Regions from separate parts of the Cobetia sp. PDI-12MA genome, predicted to be linked through region 2. Evidence: predicted binding sites of a transcription regulator. Region 2 holds the regulator's gene; each other region holds the start of a gene.
The links. The regulator sigma-54, encoded in region 2, starts transcription at its own class of promoters, with help from an activator protein. The targets are predictions, from matches to a motif close to TGGCACNNNNNTTGCTNT.
Positions count from the first base shown of each region.

Region 1: speB (agmatinase) is a predicted target of sigma-54. The motif match lies at 2,250-2,267, and genes of this name have one in related genera.
Region 3: glnL (nitrogen regulation protein NR(II)) is a predicted target of sigma-54. The motif match lies at 4,154-4,171, and genes of this name have one in related genera.

Region 1 covers NZ_CM183351.1:2,162,192-2,169,042, forward strand. The annotation lists gene AC5WNI_RS09285 (hypothetical protein) at 1-251, shown strand, start outside; gene AC5WNI_RS09290 (sigma-54 interaction domain-containing protein) at 328-1,983, opposite strand; gene speB (agmatinase) at 2,395-3,345, shown strand; gene AC5WNI_RS09300 (YjiH family protein) at 3,656-4,972, shown strand; gene AC5WNI_RS09305 (5-guanidino-2-oxopentanoate decarboxylase) at 5,096-6,748, shown strand; gene AC5WNI_RS09310 (aldehyde dehydrogenase family protein) at 6,843-6,851, shown strand, end outside.
Region 2 covers NZ_CM183351.1:816,000-822,850, forward strand. The annotation lists gene mgtE (magnesium transporter) at 1-597, opposite strand, end outside; gene AC5WNI_RS03485 (HPr family phosphocarrier protein) at 1,012-1,281, opposite strand; gene rapZ (RNase adapter RapZ) at 1,268-2,191, opposite strand; gene AC5WNI_RS03495 (PTS sugar transporter subunit IIA) at 2,329-2,799, opposite strand; gene hpf (ribosome hibernation-promoting factor, HPF/YfiA family) at 2,809-3,117, opposite strand; gene AC5WNI_RS03505 (RNA polymerase factor sigma-54) at 3,769-5,217, opposite strand; gene lptB (LPS export ABC transporter ATP-binding protein) at 5,451-6,191, opposite strand; gene lptA (lipopolysaccharide transport periplasmic protein LptA) at 6,195-6,773, opposite strand.
Region 3 covers NZ_CM183351.1:3,921,346-3,928,196, reverse strand. The annotation lists gene typA (translational GTPase TypA) at 1-770, opposite strand, end outside; gene AC5WNI_RS16630 (hypothetical protein) at 987-1,277, opposite strand; gene glnA (glutamate--ammonia ligase) at 1,413-2,819, shown strand; gene AC5WNI_RS16620 (DUF4124 domain-containing protein) at 3,235-3,927, shown strand; gene glnL (nitrogen regulation protein NR(II)) at 4,191-5,285, shown strand; gene ntrC (nitrogen regulation protein NR(I)) at 5,282-6,691, shown strand.

The DNA of each region.
Region 1 (6,851 bases), 1.3 Mb from region 2:
ACCGTCAGGTCTACTGGTTCGATATCGCCATGACACAGCGACACCAGGGCATGCCCATCACCTCGCAGACCCGCGAATACGGCCTCTTCCTCGACGACAAGCTGATCCGCCTGCACTGCACCAGCTACCACCCCACCGCCGACGGCACCACCTACGCCAAAGCCAAGACAGACCTCGCCGTCGACGAGGGCTTCAGCGAGATCAAGCCGTTATGTGAGGGAGTGATGGGGAGTCTGGTGGTGATGCAATGAATATAGTGTACCTTAGCTGTCGGGCCCGGATGATTGACTAATCGATTGGTCATCACATAGATCCGACACATGGTAATTATTTTAACAACATATGCTTCAACTTCCTCACCACCGTCGGCTGACTAATCCCTGCCCTCTTGGCTATCGCATAGGTGCTGGGCAGCTCGGCAGCCATCTCGCGTAGCCATTGTGCTTCGATGCGTGCCAGGCCTTCCTTGAGGGTTTCGTTGGGGCCGAGCTTGGGGGTTGGCATGGCTACTGCCCCCTCAGCGGCAGGCGCTGAGAGGGAATTGGGACTATGAGAGTTATCGGCAGTGGTAAAACTTTCAGTAACGCCTATTCCATTGGATTTTTCATTACTGAAGCCAAATGAACTGCCTAGTCCATTAGCGTTATTCGTGGAACAGGTGTTGAGCAGTGTTTTCACTGAATCGCTGTCAATGACATCACTGGGGGCGCTGAGCCAGGCGCGTTCCAGCCAGTTTTCCAGTTCGCGGATATTGCCGAGCCAGTCCTGGCGCATGAGGATGGGCCATAACGAGGCGTCGAGGAGTTTGCGGCGACCATGACGTTGATTAAGGCGAGAGAGGTGTTGCTCGATCAGGGCGGGAATGTCTTCGCGGCGTTCGCGTAGCGGTGGCAGGCTGACGGGGAGCACATTGATGCGGTAGTAGAGGTCGAGGCGGAACTGTCCCTGCTCCACGCGGGCGGCGAGGTCTTGATTGGTGGCGACGACCAGCCGAAAGTCGGCGCGGCGGGTGGTGGTGTCGCCCAGGCGGGTGATCATTCCGTCCTGAATCACCTTGAGCAGCTTGGTCTGGGTGGCCAGCGGCAGCTCACCGATTTCATCGAGGAACAGGGTGCCGCCTTCGGCCTGCTCCATCAGGCCCGCCTTGCCACGGTTACCCGCGCCGGTGAAGGCACCGGCCTGATAACCGAACATCTCGGACTCGAACAGGCTTTCGGGAATGGCGCCGCAGTTCACCTCGATGAAGGGGCCGTCGGCGCGTTGGCTCCAGCGATGCAGTTGATGGGCGAAGGCCGTCTTGCCGACCCCGGATTCGCCCAGCATCAATACCGTGGCGTTGGTGGGCGCGACCCGCTTGAGCAGCAGCGCTATCTCCCGCATCACGGGGCTTCTGACCTGCAGCTCGCCCAATTCCAGCGCGGCGTCTTCGCATTCCGCCTGCTCGCGCGCGGCCTGCTCGCACAGAGCACGCCCCTGCTGCGCGTCATGGGTGGTCTGCTCAGCAACTGAGCGCGCACTTCCCACCGTCCCCCAGTCACGCTCGCCCGCACTCCCCCCGCCCAGCTCACTGCCCCGCGAGTTGCGGCGCAGGTGATCCGTGAAACGCTGCTGGAGCACAGCATATTCCTGCTGCAACAGCTGGATATCGGTGAGGTCCATCGAGCGGCTGACCACGCACTCAAGCTTGCCCGCGACGAATACCGGATGCGCCTGCGCCACCACTCGCCGCCCGGTGGCGGTGAGCTGCATCATCTGCAGCGCGCGCCCCGTACGCAGCACCTCCAGACTGATCGATGGCTTGAGCACGCCACTGGCTTCCAGGTCATGCACGTTGGCGGCACACAGCTCCTCGCGGGTCATGCCATAGACCGCCGCGGCGCCGGGGCTGACATCCAGCACCTGGCCATCGGCATTGACCACGAAGTAGTGATCGTGAGCGGTGTCGATGATGGTCTTGAGAATCTGACGGTCGAGCTCTGACATGGCGGGTACCTCATGGTCGAGCCTGTGAATCGGGCGGGGCTTTCTGTGCTTCTTTTCGCAGGTCTTTCTCGCAGCTCTTTCTAACAGCTCTTTCCAGCAGGTCTTTCTCGCACTGCGCTGAAGACAGTCTCGATGATGCCTGAATGTGATCCACAAATGAATCAGTGATCCATTTTTGAATCATCAATGCCGCACTGGTGATCCACAAATGAATCACCCAGCAACCTCCGCCAAATAAAACTCAATAAAATCAATTGACTAAAAATTGGCATGGTTACTGCAATGCTGGAGTATGCGCCAAGGAGGATCGCCGGCTTTCATCACACCGTCCGGTCGGGCGATCAGGCGATCGAACACAATACCCCGCTCGCCGTCAGCGTATCGCGAGCAACTCAAGACCTGGAGAGACAGATGAGCGAGTTCAATCAGCCGCTGGGCGGCAACGACATGCCACGTTTCGGCGGCCCGGCCACCATGATGCGCCTGCCGGCTCAGGAAACCGCGGAAGGCCTGGATGCCGCCTTCATCGGCATTCCGCTGGACATCGGTACCTCCAACCGTCCGGGCGCGCGTCTCGGCCCGCGTCAGATCCGTGATGAATCGCGCATGCTGCGCCCCTACAACATGGCCACCCGCGCCGCGCCCTTCGACAGCCTGCAGGTGGCGGACATCGGCGATGTGCCGATCAACACCTTCCACCTGCCCAAGAGCATGGACATCATCGAGCAGTTCTACGATGAAGTGCTCAGTCACGACTGCGTGCCGCTGACACTGGGCGGCGATCACACCGTCACCCTGCCGGTGCTGCGCGCCATCGCCAAGAAGCATGGCCCGGTCGGCCTGATCCACATCGATGCCCACGCCGACGTCAACGACCACATGTTCGGCGAGCCCATCGCCCACGGCACGCCGATTCGTCGCGCCCAGGAAGAAGGCCTGTTCGACAGCCAGCGCGTGGTGCAGATCGGCCTGCGTGGCACCGGCTACTCCGCCGATGACTTCGACTGGTGCCGTCAGCAGGGCTTCCGTGTCGAGACCGCCGAGATGTGCTGGTTCAAGTCACTCGCGCCGTTGATGGCCGAAGTGCGCGACATGATGGGCGATCGCCCGGTGTACATCACCTTCGACATCGACGGACTGGACCCCTCCGTCGCCCCCGGTACCGGCACCGTGGAAGCCGGCGGCCTGACCATGCCCCAGGGCATGGAAATCGTACGCGGCGCGCGTGGCCTCAACATCGTCGGCGGTGACCTGATGGAAGTCTCCCCGCCCTACGACACCAGCGGCAACACCGCGCTGATGGGCGCGACCCTGCTCTACGAAATGCTCTGTGTACTGCCGGGCGTGCAACAGCGCGACTGATCCACGAACGACCCACGAATGACCTGCTGTCCTGCTGCACCCGCGCCGGGGGCCCGTCCCGCCCTCGGCGCACACAGAATCACCCGACACGATACGGCATGATGCATCACACGATGCACGGCTAGAGCCTGACCATTACAACAAGATCTAGGTGACCCGAATGACAACCAGCATCGACCCGACGGCGGATCACACGCCGTCCCGCTCCAGCCCAAGCGCCGATTCACCTTCAGACAAGGTGCACAAGGGTGAGAAGGCTCAGAAAGAGCTCATCGCCACCCGTCCCGTTCCGCTCACGACTCACGGAGTCATGAAATTTCTGCTGCCGTCATTGCTCGGCGTCAGCTTCTTCCTGGTGCCCTTCAGCACGGGTGACACCATCAACATCGGCATGGGCCTGATGGCCGATTGGCTCAAGGCGACGCTGGGCGGCGCACTACCCGCCATCGCCGTCGCGGTGCTGTGCCTTTCCGTACTGCTGACCGGCTTCGTCAAGCTCGCCAAACCGGTCTGGGCACGTCAGGGCGCTGCACACGAGCTGTTCGATGTCTCGCCGGTATGGTTTGGCATGCGTGCCCTCGGCGCAATCTTCGCGCTGATGACCTACTCCCAGTGGGGCCCCACTCAAGTGACGGCGGCCTTCACCGGCGGCGTGATGCTCAATGATCTCGCGCCGGTACTGCTGACCTTCTTCTTCTTCGCGGCCATTCTGCTGCCGCTGCTGGTCGACTTCGGCTTCATGGAATTCATCGGCAGCCTGGTACGCCGTCCGTTCCGTGCCATCTTCAATCTGCCCGGGCGCAGCGCCATCGATGCCACCGCCTCATGGATGGGCTCCGGCACCGTCGGTGTGCTGATCACCACCCAGCAGTACGAGCAGGGCTTCTACAGCAAGCGTGAAGCGGCGGTGATCGCCACCAACTTCTCGGTGGTCTCGATCGCCTTCGCATTGCTGGTCACCAGCTTCATGAACATCAACCACCTGTTCGTGCCCTTCTACCTGACCGTGGTCATCGCGGGCCTGATCGCCGCCGTCATCGTGCCGCGTCTGCCGCCGCTGTCACGCAAGCGCGATGACTACCACGAGCCGGTCGGCTGCCAGATCAGTGAAGAGAACCAGAGCGGCTGTGGCGTGCTGCGCTACTCACTCGGCATGGCCGTCGCGCGCGCCGAGCATGCGCCGGGCCCGCTCAAGCTGGTGAAATCGGCCTGCTTCAATGTGGCGGACATCTTCCTCGGTCTGCTGCCGGTGGTGATCGCCATCGGTACCGTGGCGCTGATGCTGGCCGAGTTCACGCCGGTGTTCACCTGGCTGTCCTACCCGATGATTCCGCTGCTGGAACTGCTGCAGATTCCCCACGCAGCAGAGGCAGCCCCTGCCACGCTGGTCGGATTTGCCGACATGTTCCTGCCGGCGGTACTGGCCAAGGACATCGACAGCGAACTGACCCGCTTCGTGATCGCCTGCCTGTCGCTAACCCAGTTGATCTACATGTCCGAGATCGGTGCCCTGCTGCTCAAGTCGAAGATTCCGCTCAAGCTGTGGGAACTGGTGGCCATCTTCGTGCTGCGTACACTGATCACCCTGCCGATCATCGCTGGTATCGCCCATCTGTTCGTGTTCTGAGCCATCGATTGAACTGCTAGTTGAGCGACGACTCGCACTCGACTGACACCGCTTCGCGACCGACTCCTTTTCCTCATGACTTCAGGGAGCGCCACGGCGCTCCCGTCTGCCGGATAGACTGCCATGACCTGTGCTGAACTCCTGATCCGATTGCTGCGTGACACCTACGGCGTCGACACCGTCTTCGGTATTCCCGGCGTACATACCGTCGAGCTCTACCGTGGCCTGGAACCGGATGCCGATCCCGCCGCGAGCAGCATTCGCCACGTCACCCCGCGCCATGAACAAGGCGCTGGCTTCATGGCCGATGGCTATGCCCGCAGTACCGGCAAGCCCGGGGTGTGCTTCATCATCACCGGCCCGGGGATGACCAACATCACCACCGCGATGGGGCAGGCGCTGGCCGACTCCACTCCGATGCTGGTGATCTCCAGCGTCAATCGCACCGACACCCTCGGCCGTGGCCAGGGGCGTCTGCATGAGCTGCCCAGCCAGCATCAGCTGGTGTCGGGCGTGGCGCGCTTCAGCCACACGCTGCTCGACACGTCCGCACTGCCGGAAGTGCTGGCCCGCGCCTTCGCGCTGTTCGAGGGCGCCCGCCCGGGACCGGTGCATATCGAGATTCCCATCGATCTGTTCAATGCCGAGGTGGCACTGCCTGCCGGTCGCACCACCCATGACGTCACGCGCCCGCGCATCGGCCGTCTGGCGCCGGACCCGGCCCTGCTCGAGGAAGCCGTGAGCCTGCTGCAGGGCGCCGAGCGCCCGCTGGTGCTGCTGGGCGGTGGCTGTGTCGCCGCACCTGCAGCGGCCCGCCAGTTGGTGGTGGCACTCGATGCCCCCACCGTCACCACCATCAATGCCAAGGGCCTGCTGGGCAGCGCTCACCCACTGGATCTCGGAGCCAATGCCGCGCTGCCTGCGGTACGCAAACTGGCGTGCGACGCCGATGTGGTGCTGGCGATCGGCACCGAACTTGGCGAGACCGACTACGACGTGGTGTTCGATGATGGCTTCGTCATCGGTGGCCAGCTGATCCGCATCGATATCGACCCCGAACAACTGGCGCGCAACCAGCAGGCGACACTCGCCATCGTCGCCGACGCCGGCTTGGCGCTGGAGACCCTCGCCGACCGGCTGACCGGCCTCGAGAGCAACCCGAAAGGCAAGACACGCGGCGCGCAGATTACCGCCGCCACGCTTGACGCCCTCGCGATACCGACTGACCCGGCCTTCGCGCCCTACGTGCCGCTGTTCAATACCCTGCAGCAAGCGCTGCCGGAGGCGATCTGGGTCGGCGATTCCTGTGCGACGGTCTACGCTGCCAATCACCTGCTCAGCCAGCCGGCGCCGCGCCGCTACTTCAATGCCTCCACTGGCTACGGCACGCTCGGCTACGGCCTGCCTGCCGCGATGGGCGCCACCCTGGGCCGCCCGGACCTGCCGGTGATCGCGCTGGTCGGCGATGGCGGCATCATGTTCACGCTGTCCGAACTCGCCTGCGCGGTGGAAGAACAGCTGCCGGTGGTGATCGTGCTGTGGCACAACCAGGGCTATGAAGAGATTCGCCGCTTCATGGACAACGCCGGCGTCACGCGCCTGGGAGTCGACATCAAGGCCCCCGACTTTCAACTGCTCGCCCAGGGCTTCGGCTGCGCCGCCGTGGCGATCGACTCCCCCAGTGAGCTGGCGACCGCGATCAGCGAGCGCAACGCAAGCGCCCCGCTGCTGGTGGAAATCGATGCGGCAGCGTGGCAGCGCTCAATCGCACAGTGAGTCTGGCTCGCCGCTTATCGCCACAACACTGAACAATGCCCGCCTGTGCCCTCGAGGTGGCAGGCGACAGCAAAATCACATGTCAGGAATGTCCATGCACAAG
Region 2 (6,851 bases):
GCCGGGGTCCGAGACCAGCAGGCGGTTGATGGGCAGCGCACCGATGAATTCATCGCGTCGTGAGACGACCAGCAGGGTATCGGTGGAGTCGGGCAGGCGCTCGTGGCGGCGAATGTAGCGCAGCACCACGTCCAGGGTGATGTCCGGACGAATGGTGATGGTGTCCGTGTTCATCAGGCCGCCGGCGGTATCCTCCGGGAAGGACAGTACCGTTTCGACGCGCAGGCGCTCCTGCGCCTCCATGGAGTCGAGGACTTCGAGAATCACCGTATTCGGCAGGCGCTGCAGGATGTCGGCGACATCATCCGGCTCCAGGTTCTCGGTGGCGGCGAGAACGTCGACGGCGTCCATATCCTTGAGGAAGTCGGTCTGGATGTCTTCGCCAAGGTATTGGAGGACATCGCCCTGCAGCTCGGCATCGACCAGCTCCCAGAGCAGATTACGCTCCTTGGGGGGCGAGGATTCCAGCAGGTGGGCCACGTCCACCGGCGCGAGGCCGCGATTGAGCATGCGTCTTGCCTGTTCCAGCTCGCCGCTTTCCAGCGCCTGTGACAGGCGATCAAGTCTTGGCTTGAGTTTACGAGACGTCTTGCTCATCTGTCGGCTTCCCCTGTCGACATGAAGGACAGTGCTGATTCTACCATTGGCGTAGGGGGGCGCGTCGACAAAAGAAAACAGTGTTTCTTATCAAAAGAACAATCTACGTTCCGTCACTGGCGCAAAAGCAGCGTTGCATGGCTGCCAAGGCAAGGATAGGTGCAGGGCCAGGGATAAGGGTAGGCGTGAGGGCAGGTGCAAGAACAGGCGCGAGACGCCCTGCGTAAACAGTGATGGAGCTGCCCAGGGGCGCTGCGCGAGGGGGCTGACCGAAAAGGGAGCGGGCCGAAAGGAAGGCTGTGCGCAAAGGGCGAAAGGGGCAGGGAGGCAAGCGCCAGAAGAACGTGTCGCAATGCACATCCCTGATGTACAGCGCTAATGCATGGCGCAAATGTACAGCGCTGTCAGTGGCGGTTATTCGTCTTCCTCGAAACGCGCCTCGAACAGCGCCTCGATGGCCAGCATCGCCTCATCGGCCTGTTCGCCCTCGACATCGATCAACAGCGTGGTGCCGCAGGGTGCGGCAAGCATCAGCAACGCCATGACATTGGCTGCATTGGCGCGTCGCTCGCCATGGCTGACCATCACCGTTGCGCAATAGGGCGCACAGCAATTGACCAGCTTGGTGGCTGCGCGGGCGTGCAGCCCGCGGCGGTTGGTCAGCGTCAGCTCACGAGAGGGCATCGCGATGCTCCTGCTGATCACTTGTCTCACCTGGGTTGCTCAGCGCGGTATGAATGCCCAGCTCGCGGTGACGCAGGCGCACCTCAGGCAGGCGCTCGGCAAAGTAGCTCGCCAGCTGCTCGCACAGGTAGACGCTGCGATGCTGGCCGCCGGTACAGCCCACGGACACCGTCAGGTAGCTGCGGTTGCTGTCCTGATAGGCGGGCAGCCAGCGTTCCAGCCAGCCGGCGATATCGTCATGCATCGCCTGGACGGTGGGGTAGCGCTGCAGGAATTCGGCCACGCTGTCATCGCGACCGGTATCGCCGCGCAGATTGATGTCCCAGTACGGGTTGGGCAGGCAGCGGGCATCGAACACCATGTCGGCGTCGGTCGGCACGCCATGCTTGAAGCCGAAGGATTCAAAGGTCAGCGTCAGGTGGCGAGAGCTGTGCTGGGCGACCTGCTCGGTGATCCGCGAGCGCAGGTCGTGCACGCTCAGGTTGGTCGAGTCGATGACCAGATCGGCCTTCTGGCGAATCGGGGCGAGCGTCTTCTGCTCGATCTCGATGGCCTCGGCCAGGGTGTGGTCGTTGTCGCGCGTCAGAGGGTGACGACGCCGGGTCGCCGAGTAGCGTTCCAGCAGCACTCGCGAATCGGTGGTCAGGTAGACGACCTGCACGTCCATGCCACTCTGGCGGACGTTGTCGAGCAATTCGGGGAAGCGGGTCAAGGCTTCCGGCAGGTTGCGGGCATCGATGGAGACCGCGATACGTCGGCGTGCCGGGCTGTCCTGTTCGAGCTGATCGACCAGTGGCGCCAGCAGCATGCCGGGCAGATTGTCGATGGCATAGTAGCCAATGTCTTCCAGCGCCTGGAGAGCGATGGATTTCCCGGAGCCGGAGCGGCCGCTGATGATCACGATCTTCATGAAGTGCTCTCCAAGGGCGAGGTCAACGTCGAAAGAATGCAGGGGTGGGGCAGAAGGTTGCCCGCTATCAGTGCGCTGTACGTCGGCCGATGGGAGGCCAGCAAGACGAAAGCCCGGACGATGTCCGGGCCTGTGATTCAGCGCGCCGGTAATTCGGCGATGGCTTGGGTCAATGCCTCAAAGAGTGCACGCTGGCTGTCTGCCTGGCGCAGGGCCGAGCGATTGGTCGGGGAATTGAGCAATTCCGCGACCTGCCCGAGCAGCGTCAGATGGGTCTCGTCCGCTTCCTCAGGCACCAGCAGCACGAACAGCAGATCGATGGGTTCTCCGTCGATGGCATCGAAGTCGATGGGTTCACCGAGCTTCAGAAACGCAGCGATTGGTGTCTTGCAATGCGGGCTGCGTGCATGGGGCACGGCCACACCGTGGCCGATGCCGGTCGACCCCAGTCTCTCGCGCCCGATCAGGCGCGAGAAGACTTCCTGGCTATCCAGGCTGGGAATGTTCTGTGCGATGAAGGTGCTGAAGAATTCAAGCACCCGCTTCTTGCTCCCCCCGGGGACACCGTAAAGGGTGCGCTCGGGGGGAAGGATCTGATCAAGTGTCATGGCTGAAGGTCAACGGGTCCCGGTGCCCTGAGCACGAGCCTGGGACTTTTCCTTGTGTTTGACCAGCTGGCGATCCAGCTTGTCGGCGAGCGCGTCGATGGCAGCGTACATGTTGGGGTCTTCTGCCAGGGCGTGGAGGTCAGCGCCTGCTGCGTGCAAGGTGCAGGCAGCCTGCTGGCGCTCCTTCTCGATCGACAGTGTCACCTGAACATTGGTGATGTTGTCGTAATGCCGTTCGAGGCGAGCGAGCTTCTCGTTGACGTAATCGCGGAGAGGATCGGTAAGTTCCACATGATGCCCGGTGATATTCACTTGCATGGACACGCTCCTTTATCCAGCGGGTTGCCATTCAATTGTAACCCTTTTTGACTACGAGCAAACCCTGATCGGACGCTCTGCAACAGGCTTGACGACCACCGTCTGGCGATGTTTTCGCGCCCTTGCCAGCGGCGTCAGATGTCGTGAGCGTCTGTACCGACAATGCCCAAGCTTTGCGCAAAGATCAACGCTGCGCTGCATCGTGGCTCAGTGCTTGTCTTCAACTCAGTGAGGGGTAACGGAATGGACTTCAAGGTCACGCTTGAAGGGTGGTGCATGAAAGGCGCGCAAGAAGACGGGTTTTCGTCGCCAATCCCTGCATGTACGCCGCCTTTCAGGCGCTTGGGTTGCGTGGAGCAAGCAGCGTGCCGGAAGGATCACCGAGTGACATCCCGGTGCAATACGGCTAAAAGTGACTTTAAAAACATGCGATTGACGGTAAATGATGCAGCCGGAATGATGGATTTTTGCCATCATCCTGCGCGCCATGATGGGCCATTGACGAGCGGTTGACGGAATGACAGGGCGCGCGACAGGCGCGCCGGTGTCAGTAATGTCAGAGGCTGGTGAGAGAGAAAACCAGCGTTTGAGGTTGGCGGCAACGGCCATGATAGGAGGGAGACCAGGCGCATGGCAGCCGCAGATGACACATCAGGCCAGACGCTTGCGCTCGCTGGAGGATGGGATGCCCATCGCTTCGCGATACTTGGCCACGGTACGGCGTGCGACCTCGATGCCATCGCTGGCGAGCAGGTCGACCAGGCGTGAGTCGGAGAGAGGCTTGCGAGCCGGCTCTTCCGCAATCAGCTTGCGGATGCGGGCACGAATGGCGGTGCTTGAGTGGGCGTCGCCACTACCGCTGCCACCGACCTGGCTCGAGAAGAAGAACTTGAGCTCGAAGACGCCGCGCGGGGTGTGGATGTATTTCTGGGTCGTGACCCGCGAGATGGTCGATTCGTGCATCTCGACCACTTCGGCGATGTTGGCCAGAATCAGTGGCTTCATGCCTTCCTCGCCTTGCTCGAGGAAGTCGATCTGGCGCGCCATGATCTCGCGGCCGACCTTGAGCAGGGTGTCATTGCGTGATGACAGGCTCTTCATCAGCCAGCGCGCTTCCTGCAGGTTGTCCTTGAGGAAGGTGTTGTCGGCGGACTTGTCGGCACGCTTGATCAGTGCGGCGTATTCCGGCTGGATGCGCAGCTTGGGCAGCGCTTCCGGGTTGAGCTCGACCTGCCAGCCGTGGCGGGTATGACGCACCAGTAGATCAGGGACCACGTAATCGCTGGCGGGCTCGCCCCAGGCGGATGCCGGACGCGGATCGAGCGCGCGCACCAGGCGGATGACGTGATCCAGCTCGTCATCGTCAAGGCTCAGTCGGCGCTTGAGCAGCTTGCGATCATCGTTGCCCAGTGCCTCGAGGAATTGACGTACCAGGCGACGCGCCTGCGCCAGCAGCGGCAGATCATCCGGCAGCAGCGCCAGTTGCAGCAGCAGGCACTCGCGCAGGTCGCGGGCGAAGACGCCGGTCGGGTCGAACTGCTGCAGACGCAGCAGTACCTGCTCGAGCTCGGAGGCCTTGAGGCCGGGCAGGCCCTGGCCGCGCAGACCATCGACCAGCTCATCGAGTGACAGGCTCAGGTAACCGGCACCGTCGACGGCATCGATCAGGCTCTCCGCCATCTGGCGTTCACGGCCATCGAGGTCGGTCATCGCCAGCTGCCAGCGCAGGTGGTCCTGCAGGCTCTCGACGCTGGTATTGCGATCGAAGTCCGGCCCTTCTTCGCTCCCGCTGCCACTGCCGGAGCTGGTCAGGCTACCGGCGTGGTCCTGGTAGAGGTCCGACCAGTCACTGTCGAGAGGGTATTCCTCGGGAATCTCGCTCGAGGAGTCGGCAGTGGAGATCTCGCTCGTATCCTGTGTCTCGATGACATCCAGCGACTCGTAGTCCTCGTCGAGCTCCAACATGGGGTTGGACTCGAGGGCTTGCTGAATCTCCTGACGCAGGTCGAGCGTCGACAGCTGCAGCAGCTGGATCGCTTGCTGAAGCTGCGGCGTCATGGTCAGCGAGGTGCCGAGGCGGAGTTGCAGGGTGGGTTTCATGGAGTCAGTCAATTCACGGCAAAGGAACGTGCTTACTACGCTATACCGTGACTCGGGCCACTGACAAGTGGTTGCAGTGAATATTCAAGCAACTTGCATGCCATGTTTACACCAAGGTGGTATGGACGTCATGCATGCGCCTGATGTCAGACATGAAAAAGCCGCTACGCGATAAAATCACGCAGCGGCTTATGAAGCTTTCGCCGTGGGAGGGCTCAGCGCATCCGCTGGCCCTAGAGCGTGAACTCGTGGCCCAGGTAGACGTCGCGTACCTGCTGGTTGGCCAGGATGGAGTCCGCGTCACCGTGAGCGATGATCTGACCATCGCCGACGATATAGGCGGTGTCACAGATATCGAGTGTCTCGCGCACGTTGTGGTCGGTGATCAGCACGCCGATGCCACGGTCACGCAGTTGACGCACGATGCTCTTGATCTCGCCCACCGAGATGGGGTCGACGCCGGCGAAGGGCTCATCGAGCAGTACGAAGTCCGGCTCGGTGGCCAGTGCACGGGCAATCTCGACCCGACGACGCTCCCCGCCGGACAGGCTCATGCCGGCACTGGCACGAATATGCGTGATGCTGAATTCCTCGAGCAACTCTTCAAGACGTGCCTTGCGGCCATTGCGATCCAGATCCTTGCGGGTTTCCAGAATCGCCATGATGTTGTCGGCCACCGACAGCTTGCGGAAGATCGACGCCTCCTGCGGCAGATAACCGATGCCGGCGCGTGCGCGTTGATGCATGGCGGCAGCGGAAAGGTCCTTGTCGTCGATGGAGACGTCGCCTGCATCGGCGCGCACCAGCCCGACGATCATGTAGAACGAGGTCGTCTTGCCGGCGCCGTTGGGGCCCAGCAGGCCGACGATGTCACCCTGACGGATCTCAAGCGAGATGTCCTTGACCACCTTGCGGCCCTTGTAGGCCTTGGCCAGATGGCGAGCGCTCAGCGTACGCGGGGTAGCAGCAGTCATGACTCAGTTTTCCTTGCTGGCATTGGCGCCGCGCGGCGTCAAAGTCATGTGTACGCGACCGCCTTCGGTCTGCTGTGCCGTCTTGCTGTTGTTGGCGTTCACCTGGCGCTTGTCGAGGAAATACTCCACGTAGCCGCCTTCGAAGGTGTCATCGCCTTTCTCGAGACGCGCATTGCCGACCAGCTCCACGCGGCGCTCCAGCGCATGATAGCGGATGGTGTCGGCCCAGCCCTTGACCAGCTTCTCGTCGGGTGCGGGTTGCTGTTCCAGGTAGGCACGCTTGCCGGTGGCCTTGACCAGCGAGATCTCGCCGCTGCCGGCGCGGCTGATATCGACGCGGCTGGCATCGAGCTTCATGCTGCCCTGGCGCATCTCCACCTGGCCGGTGTAGGTGGCTGTGCCGGCCTTGTCATCGAGAGACAGGGCGTCCGCGGCGATGTTGATCGGCTGGCTGGCATCGCTGTCCAGCGCCATGGCGGCCGGGGCGAAGGTGGACATGCCCAGTGCCAGGCAGAGCGCCATGACACCGCTGTTGAGGGTCTGGCGACAGGCCGTCAAGGGCTTGCGAGTCGTGGAAGTCATGGTGGCTCCTTGGCATGACGGGGTCGCCGCCCGAGCAATGATGCCATCGAGCGGCAGGGAAGAAGGTGTTGCGGCGCG
Region 3 (6,851 bases), 930 kb from region 2:
TGAGTCATGACCTGGCCGATCTTGCCCTTACGGACAGCGCCTTCCTTGGTGATGATGGACACCTGCTGACCCGGGCTGACGGCGCCGCGCTTGATGCGGCCCAGACCGATGACGCCGACGTAGCTGTTGTAGTCCAGTGCGGAGATCTGCATCTGGAACGGACCGTCCAGCTCGACCTTGGGCGGCTCGACGATGTCGACGATGGACTGGAACATCGGGTCCATGGTGTCTTTCAGGTCTTCCGGGTCCATACCGGCAATGCCGTTGAGGGCAGAGCAGTAGATGATCGGGAAGTCGAGCTGCTCGTCAGTCGCGCCCAGGTTGTCGAACAGATCGAAGATCTGGTCAACGACCCAGTCAGGGCGAGAGCCCGGACGGTCGATCTTGTTGACGACGACGATCGGCTTCAGGCCCTGGGCGAATGCCTTCTGGGTCACGAAGCGCGTCTGCGGCATCGGGCCATCGACGGCATCGACCAGCAGCAGCACGGAATCGACCATGGACATCACGCGCTCGACTTCGCCACCGAAGTCAGCGTGCCCGGGGGTATCCACGATGTTGATGTGGTAGTCGTTCCACTGGATCGCGGTGTTCTTCGCGAGAATGGTGATGCCGCGCTCTTTTTCCTGGTCGTTGGAATCCATGATGCGTTCCTGACCCTCGGCCTTGCGGTCCAGGGTGCCGGACTGACTCAGGAGCTTGTCGACCAGGGTAGTTTTACCGTGGTCAACGTGGGCGATGATGGCTATGTTGCGAAGTTTCTCGATCACGACGGGAACCTGTGCGGAAAATGGGCGCTCGCGTACCGGGCGCTTGTGATTTGGGGCGCATTATAGGGGGCATGGCATGCCTCCTGCCAGCATCGTGCATTCACGAGGCGAGTCAGCGAGTGCCTTCAATTGGTCTGAAGTGCCCAAATGATTGTCTCTCAAGTCTTTTCCGCCCCCCTGTCGCGCATGAAAAAAACTTGTGAGTCGAGGCCGACATCAGGAGGAAAGGAAGAAATGACCGCAATGTGATGCTGACGTGATCATCGGGTGTGAGCGGAGAAATACTTGAGATCCAGTATTTTGCACCATCGTGGAGCAATGACGTTTTTTGGTGCACCCAAATGATGAATCTGCACTGCGCGGCAAGAATTTTTGCACCTTGTCGGCCCATCCTTGGTCGGGTTTTCGTGCTGCATGCATGAAGATGATGATGTTTTTTTTCAGCATATTCATGATCTTACTGAAATCGACGATGCGGCGTGCGCCATTCTGGCACGCTCGCTGCATTGTTAGAGCATCCTGTCTGATGGCTGGCATAACGACGCCGACCATGAGAGAAAAGGCTTACAAAATAGAGCAATAACCCCAGACAACGCTGACACCAACTGTAACCAGAGCCGCCGGCTCCATCGGAGAATTACCATGGCTGAGAAGACACTTGCCCTGATTGAAGAACACGAAGTCAAGTGGGTTGATCTGCGCTTCACCGACACCAAGGGCAAGGAGCAGCACGTCTCCATCCCGGCGCGTGCAGTGGATGAGGAATTCTTCGAGAACGGCCAGATGTTCGATGGTTCCTCCATCGAAGGTTGGAAGGGCATCAACGAATCCGACATGATCCTGATGCCGGACGACGGCACTGCCTTCCTCGACCCGTTCACCGAAGACACCACCCTGGTGCTGCGCTGCGACGTCATCGAGCCGGCCACCATGCAGGGCTATGAGCGCGATCCGCGCTCCGTCGCCAAGCGCGCCGAGGAATACCTGAAGTCTACCGGTCTGGGCGACACCGCCTTCTTCGGTCCGGAGCCGGAATTCTTCATCTTCGACGAAGTGCACTGGAAGAACGAGATGAACGGTTCCATGTTCAAGATCTCTTCCGAAGAAGGTGCCTGGGCGACCGATTCCACGCCGGAAGGCGGCAACCTGGGTCACCGTCCGCGTCTGAAGGGCGGCTACTTCCCGGTCCCGCCGATCGACAGCTTCCACGATATCCGTGCTGCCATGTGCAACACCCTGGAAGCCATCGGTCAGGAAGTCGAAGTTCACCACCACGAAGTGGCGAACGCCGGCCAGAACGAGATCGGCGTCAAGTTCAATACCCTGGTCAAGAAGGCCGATGAGGTTCAGGAACTCAAGTACGTGATCCACAACGTGGCTCACGCCTACGGCAAGTCCGCGACCTTCATGCCCAAGCCGCTGGTCGGTGACAACGGTTCCGGCATGCACGTTCACCAGTCCTTCTGGAAGGATGGCGACAACCAGTTCGCCGGTGACGAGTACGCGGGTCTGTCCGAAATGGCCCTCTACTACATTGGCGGCATCATCAAGCACGCTCGTGCCCTGAACGCCTTCACCAATGCGTCCACCAACTCCTACAAGCGTCTGGTGCCGGGCTTCGAAGCGCCGGTCATGCTGGCCTACTCTGCCCGCAACCGTTCCGCTTCCATCCGCATTCCGTACACTGCCAGCCCGAAAGGCAAGCGTGTCGAGGCGCGTTTCCCGGATCCGACGGCCAACCCGTACCTGGCGTTCTCCGCGATGCTGATGGCCGGTATCGACGGTATCAAGAACAAGATCCACCCGGGCGACGCGATGGACAAGAATCTCTACGACCTGCCGGCCGAAGAAGCCAAGTCCATCCCGACCGTGGCCGAGAGCCTCGAACAGGCCCTGACCGCGCTGGACGGCGATCGTGAGTTCCTGACCCAGGGCGGCGTCTTCACCGACGACATGATCGATGCCTACCTCGAGCTGAAGGGCGAAGATGTCCAGCGCCTGCGCATGGCGACTCACCCGCTCGAATTCGACATGTACTACAGCGTCTAAGCACTGCAACGCCTAAGTACAGCAGCGTCCAGGCGCTGCAGAGGTTGAGGCAGCCATTCGCTAGCCACGCCATCTGACGGGGTGCCTTCCAGGTGGAGGCAAGCCCCGGACGATGACGACAGCAGGGCCATACCGACAGGTGTGGCCCTGTTTTTCGTTCTGACTCTTTGCTCTGATCCTTTTCCCTGATATCGGCCATGCTGATGACAGACCTGCAGGGCGCGGTGGTAGCCTTGCGTGACAGTCAATGCCCACAGGCGTCTTGTCGAGGGCCCCAAATGCTGGCATCAACGCGGTAAGCTTTGTAACTTGTTAGCCTTGTCATCAGGCAGCAGGATCGCCTGCCGATAGACCCAATCCCGCTGGAGCTGCCTGCGGCTTCTGGCCTCCCATGACTCTCTTCAGGAATCTTCGGATGTGGCCCTTCGTATCCTCCCTGCGCGTCGCGAACCCCGCGACGGACTCGCGTGCACTGCCAGCAGCGCGCCCCGAGCCACTGCAGTGCCTGCTGCTGGCAGCGACGCTGATGCTGACGAGCCTGTCGTTCGATCTTCAGGCGGCCCAGGTCTATCGCCACGTCGATGCCAACGGCAACGTGGTCTTCAGTGATCAGCCTGCGGGCGGCAGCAAGGTGCAGCTGACGCCGCTCAGCGTGGTGCCGTCGACAGAATCCCTGCCGCCGCGGCGCAGCACGCCGTCGCGCGTGAGCTCTTCCTCATCCAGCGAGAGCACCCGCACCCGGGCGCCTGCGGTGGATGTGGCTTTCCGTGGCTATACCACCTTCACCATCCAGAGCCCGTCCAACGAGGAAACGCTGCAGACCGGGCAGGCGGGCAATCTGGCGGTACGCCTGGGGATCGAGCCCAAGCTGCGTCCGGAAGACAAGGTGCGCGTGACCGTGGATGGCGCGCCGTCTCAATCCGCCATGCACAGTACCGTCTTCATGGTGCCGGCGCTGGAGCGTGGCAAGCATGTCATCCAGGCGGAGTTGCTGGATTCCACCGGCCGCGTACGCCAGACCAGCGAGCCGAAGGTGGTCTATGTGCAACGCGCCAGCGTCAATCTGCCTCGCAATCCCAACAATCCTGCCAATGCTGGCGGAGGCTAGCAGCGTCTGGGCGGCCTTCTTTCATCTCGCGTTTCTCCTTGGCTGACAGGCCGCCTTCGGGCGGCTTTTTCGTGTCTGGGCCAGTCGATATCGGTTTGCCTGATGGCGGAGTGAAGCAACACGAGCTCGAGCGCGATTTCTCGCCTGCACCATTTTGGTGCCAATATGAGGGGGCCGAAATGGTTGCACAGCATCGGACGCCGTGTTCTCGGTGCCTGCACCAGACTGGCGCGGTTATTGCAGAACAGGGAGACGTACTGCAGATGGCGAACAAACCCATGCATCAACGACTGCTCGAACACCTCAACACTGCCGTGGTGGTGCTGGACTCACAACTGCAGATGGTCTGGATGAATCCCGCCGCGGAGACGTTGCTGGCGGTGAGTCTGGTGCGCGTGAAGGGCAGTACGCCCGACAACATGTCCGGATTGGATGACACCCTGGTCAATGTGCTGCGCAAGGCGCTGGAGGAACAGCATCCCTACACTCAGCGTGAGGCCGAGATCATCAACGCGGCCAATGAAGCGCTGACGGTGGATTTCACCGCGACGCCCATCAGCGCCGATGAATTGCTGGTCGAGATAGAACCGCGTGACCGCCTGATGCAGATCTCGCGCGAAGAAGCGCTGATCGCCCGCCAGGAGGCGGTCAAGGTGCTGACACGCGGGCTGGCGCATGAGGTCAAGAATCCTCTCGGCGGCATTCGTGGCGCTGCCCAGCTCCTCGAGCGTGACCTGCCCGAACCGCAGATGGTGGAATTCACGCGCATCATCATCGAGGAGGTGGACCGCCTGCGTGATCTGGTCGACCGCATGCTGGGGCCGAACCGGCCACCGCTGCAGTCACCGGTCAACATCCACTCGGTGACCGAGCGGGTGCGCTCCCTGCTGGCGGCGGAAGGGCATCACATCAAGCTGACGGCCGACTATGACCCGAGCCTCCCGGAGGTCATCGGCGATGAAGGACAGCTGATCCAGGCGGTACTCAACATCGCACGCAACGCGACCCAGGCGCTCAACGAGCAGCCCCGTCCGGATACGCACGAGGGCGAAGAGGCGCCCTGGGAGATCACGCTGCGGACCCGCGCTCGTCGTCAGTTCACGCTGGGCCATGAGCGCCACCGACTGGTGTGCGAGCTGGCGATCATCGACAACGGCCCCGGCATCCCGGAGAGCCTGCGCGAGACGCTGTTCTACCCGATGGTCTCGGGGCGCGCCGAAGGCTCAGGGCTCGGGCTGTCGATCGCCCAGGGCATCCTGCACCAGCATCAGGGGCTGATCGAGTGTGACTCGCGCCCCGGCCATACCGAATTCCGTTTACTCATTCCGCTAGCCGGCACTTCTGGAGATCACACATGAGCGAGACTGCCCGCGTCTGTATCGTCGATGACGACCGCGCCATTCGCTGGGTGCTGGAGCGCGCTCTGGCACAACCCGACCTCGAGGTGGAAACCTTCGAGCGTGCCGACCAGGCCGAAGCCAGCATCATGCGTCAGTGTCCGGATGTCCTGATCACCGATATCCGCATGCCCGGAACCGATGGCCTCGACCTGATGGCGCGCGTGCGCGAGAAATACCCGGACCTGCCCGTCATCGTGATGACGGCGCATTCCGACCTCGACAGCGCCGTGGCTTCCTATCAGGGCGGCGCCTTCGAATACCTGCCCAAGCCGTTTGATGTCGATGAAGCGCTGGCGCTGGTACGGCGCGCCGTGGCACATGCCCGTGAATCCAAGGCACCCGCCGCCGTGCCGGAAGGACTGACCAAGGAAATCATCGGCGAAGCGCCGGCGATGCAGGAAGTCTTTCGCGCCATCGGCCGCCTGTCACAGTCGCATATCACCGTCCTGATCAACGGCGAGTCCGGTACCGGCAAGGAACGCGTGGCCCAGGCGCTGCATCAGCACTCGCCGCGCGCCGCCAAGCCGTTCATCGCACTCAACATGGCCGCGATTCCCAAGGACTTGATGGAATCGGAGCTGTTCGGCCATGAGAAGGGCGCCTTCACCGGCGCCACGGCGCTGCGCCGCGGGCGCTTCGAGCAGGCCGATGGCGGCACGCTGTTCCTCGATGAGATCGGTGACATGCCCGCCGAGACCCAGACTCGCCTGCTGCGCGTGCTGGCCGATGGCGAGTTCTATCGTGTCGGTGGCATCACGCCGGTCAAGGTCGACGTGCGCATCATCGCCGCGACGCACCAGCACCTGGAAAAGCTGGTCGAGGATGGGCGTTTCCGTGAGGATCTCTTCCACCGCCTCAACGTGATTCGCGTGCATCTGCCGCGCCTGTCGGAGCGCCGCGAAGACATCCCGCGTCTGATGAGTCACTTCCTGGGCGAGGCCGCGCGTGAGCTGTCGACCGAGCCCAAGGTGCTGACGGAGGCCGCGGAGAAACACCTGACGCGCTTCGACTGGCCGGGCAACGTGCGCCAGCTCGAGAACACCTGTCGCTGGCTGACGGTGATGGCCTCGGGGCGTGAAGTGATGATCGAGGACCTGCCGCCGGAGCTGCGAGATGCCAGCGGCACCGAGGCGGCCTCCGGCGATTGGCGTGGTGCCTTCCGCGAGTGGGCAGACCGCGCGCTTGCCGCCGGTCATACCCATCTGCTGGAAGAAGCGGTGCCCGACTTCGAGCGTATTCTGATCGAGACGGCCCTCAAGCATACCGGTGGTCGCAAGGGCGAAGCCGCCGAGCTGCTGGGCTGGGGGCGCAACACCCTGACCCGCAAGCTCAAGGTGCTGTTGCCGGCGCTGGCCGAGGACTGAGGATAGCCTGAGCGGGTTCGAGGGCAATCTTGGCGAGCTGAGGATGACTTGAGCGGGCTGGAGACAAGGAGAACAGGGTGCCACAATCCCTGTTCTCTTTTTTCATGCGCGTCATTCACCTGTTATCTGCTCGCCGGCGCCAGCACTCGGCGCCTGCCAA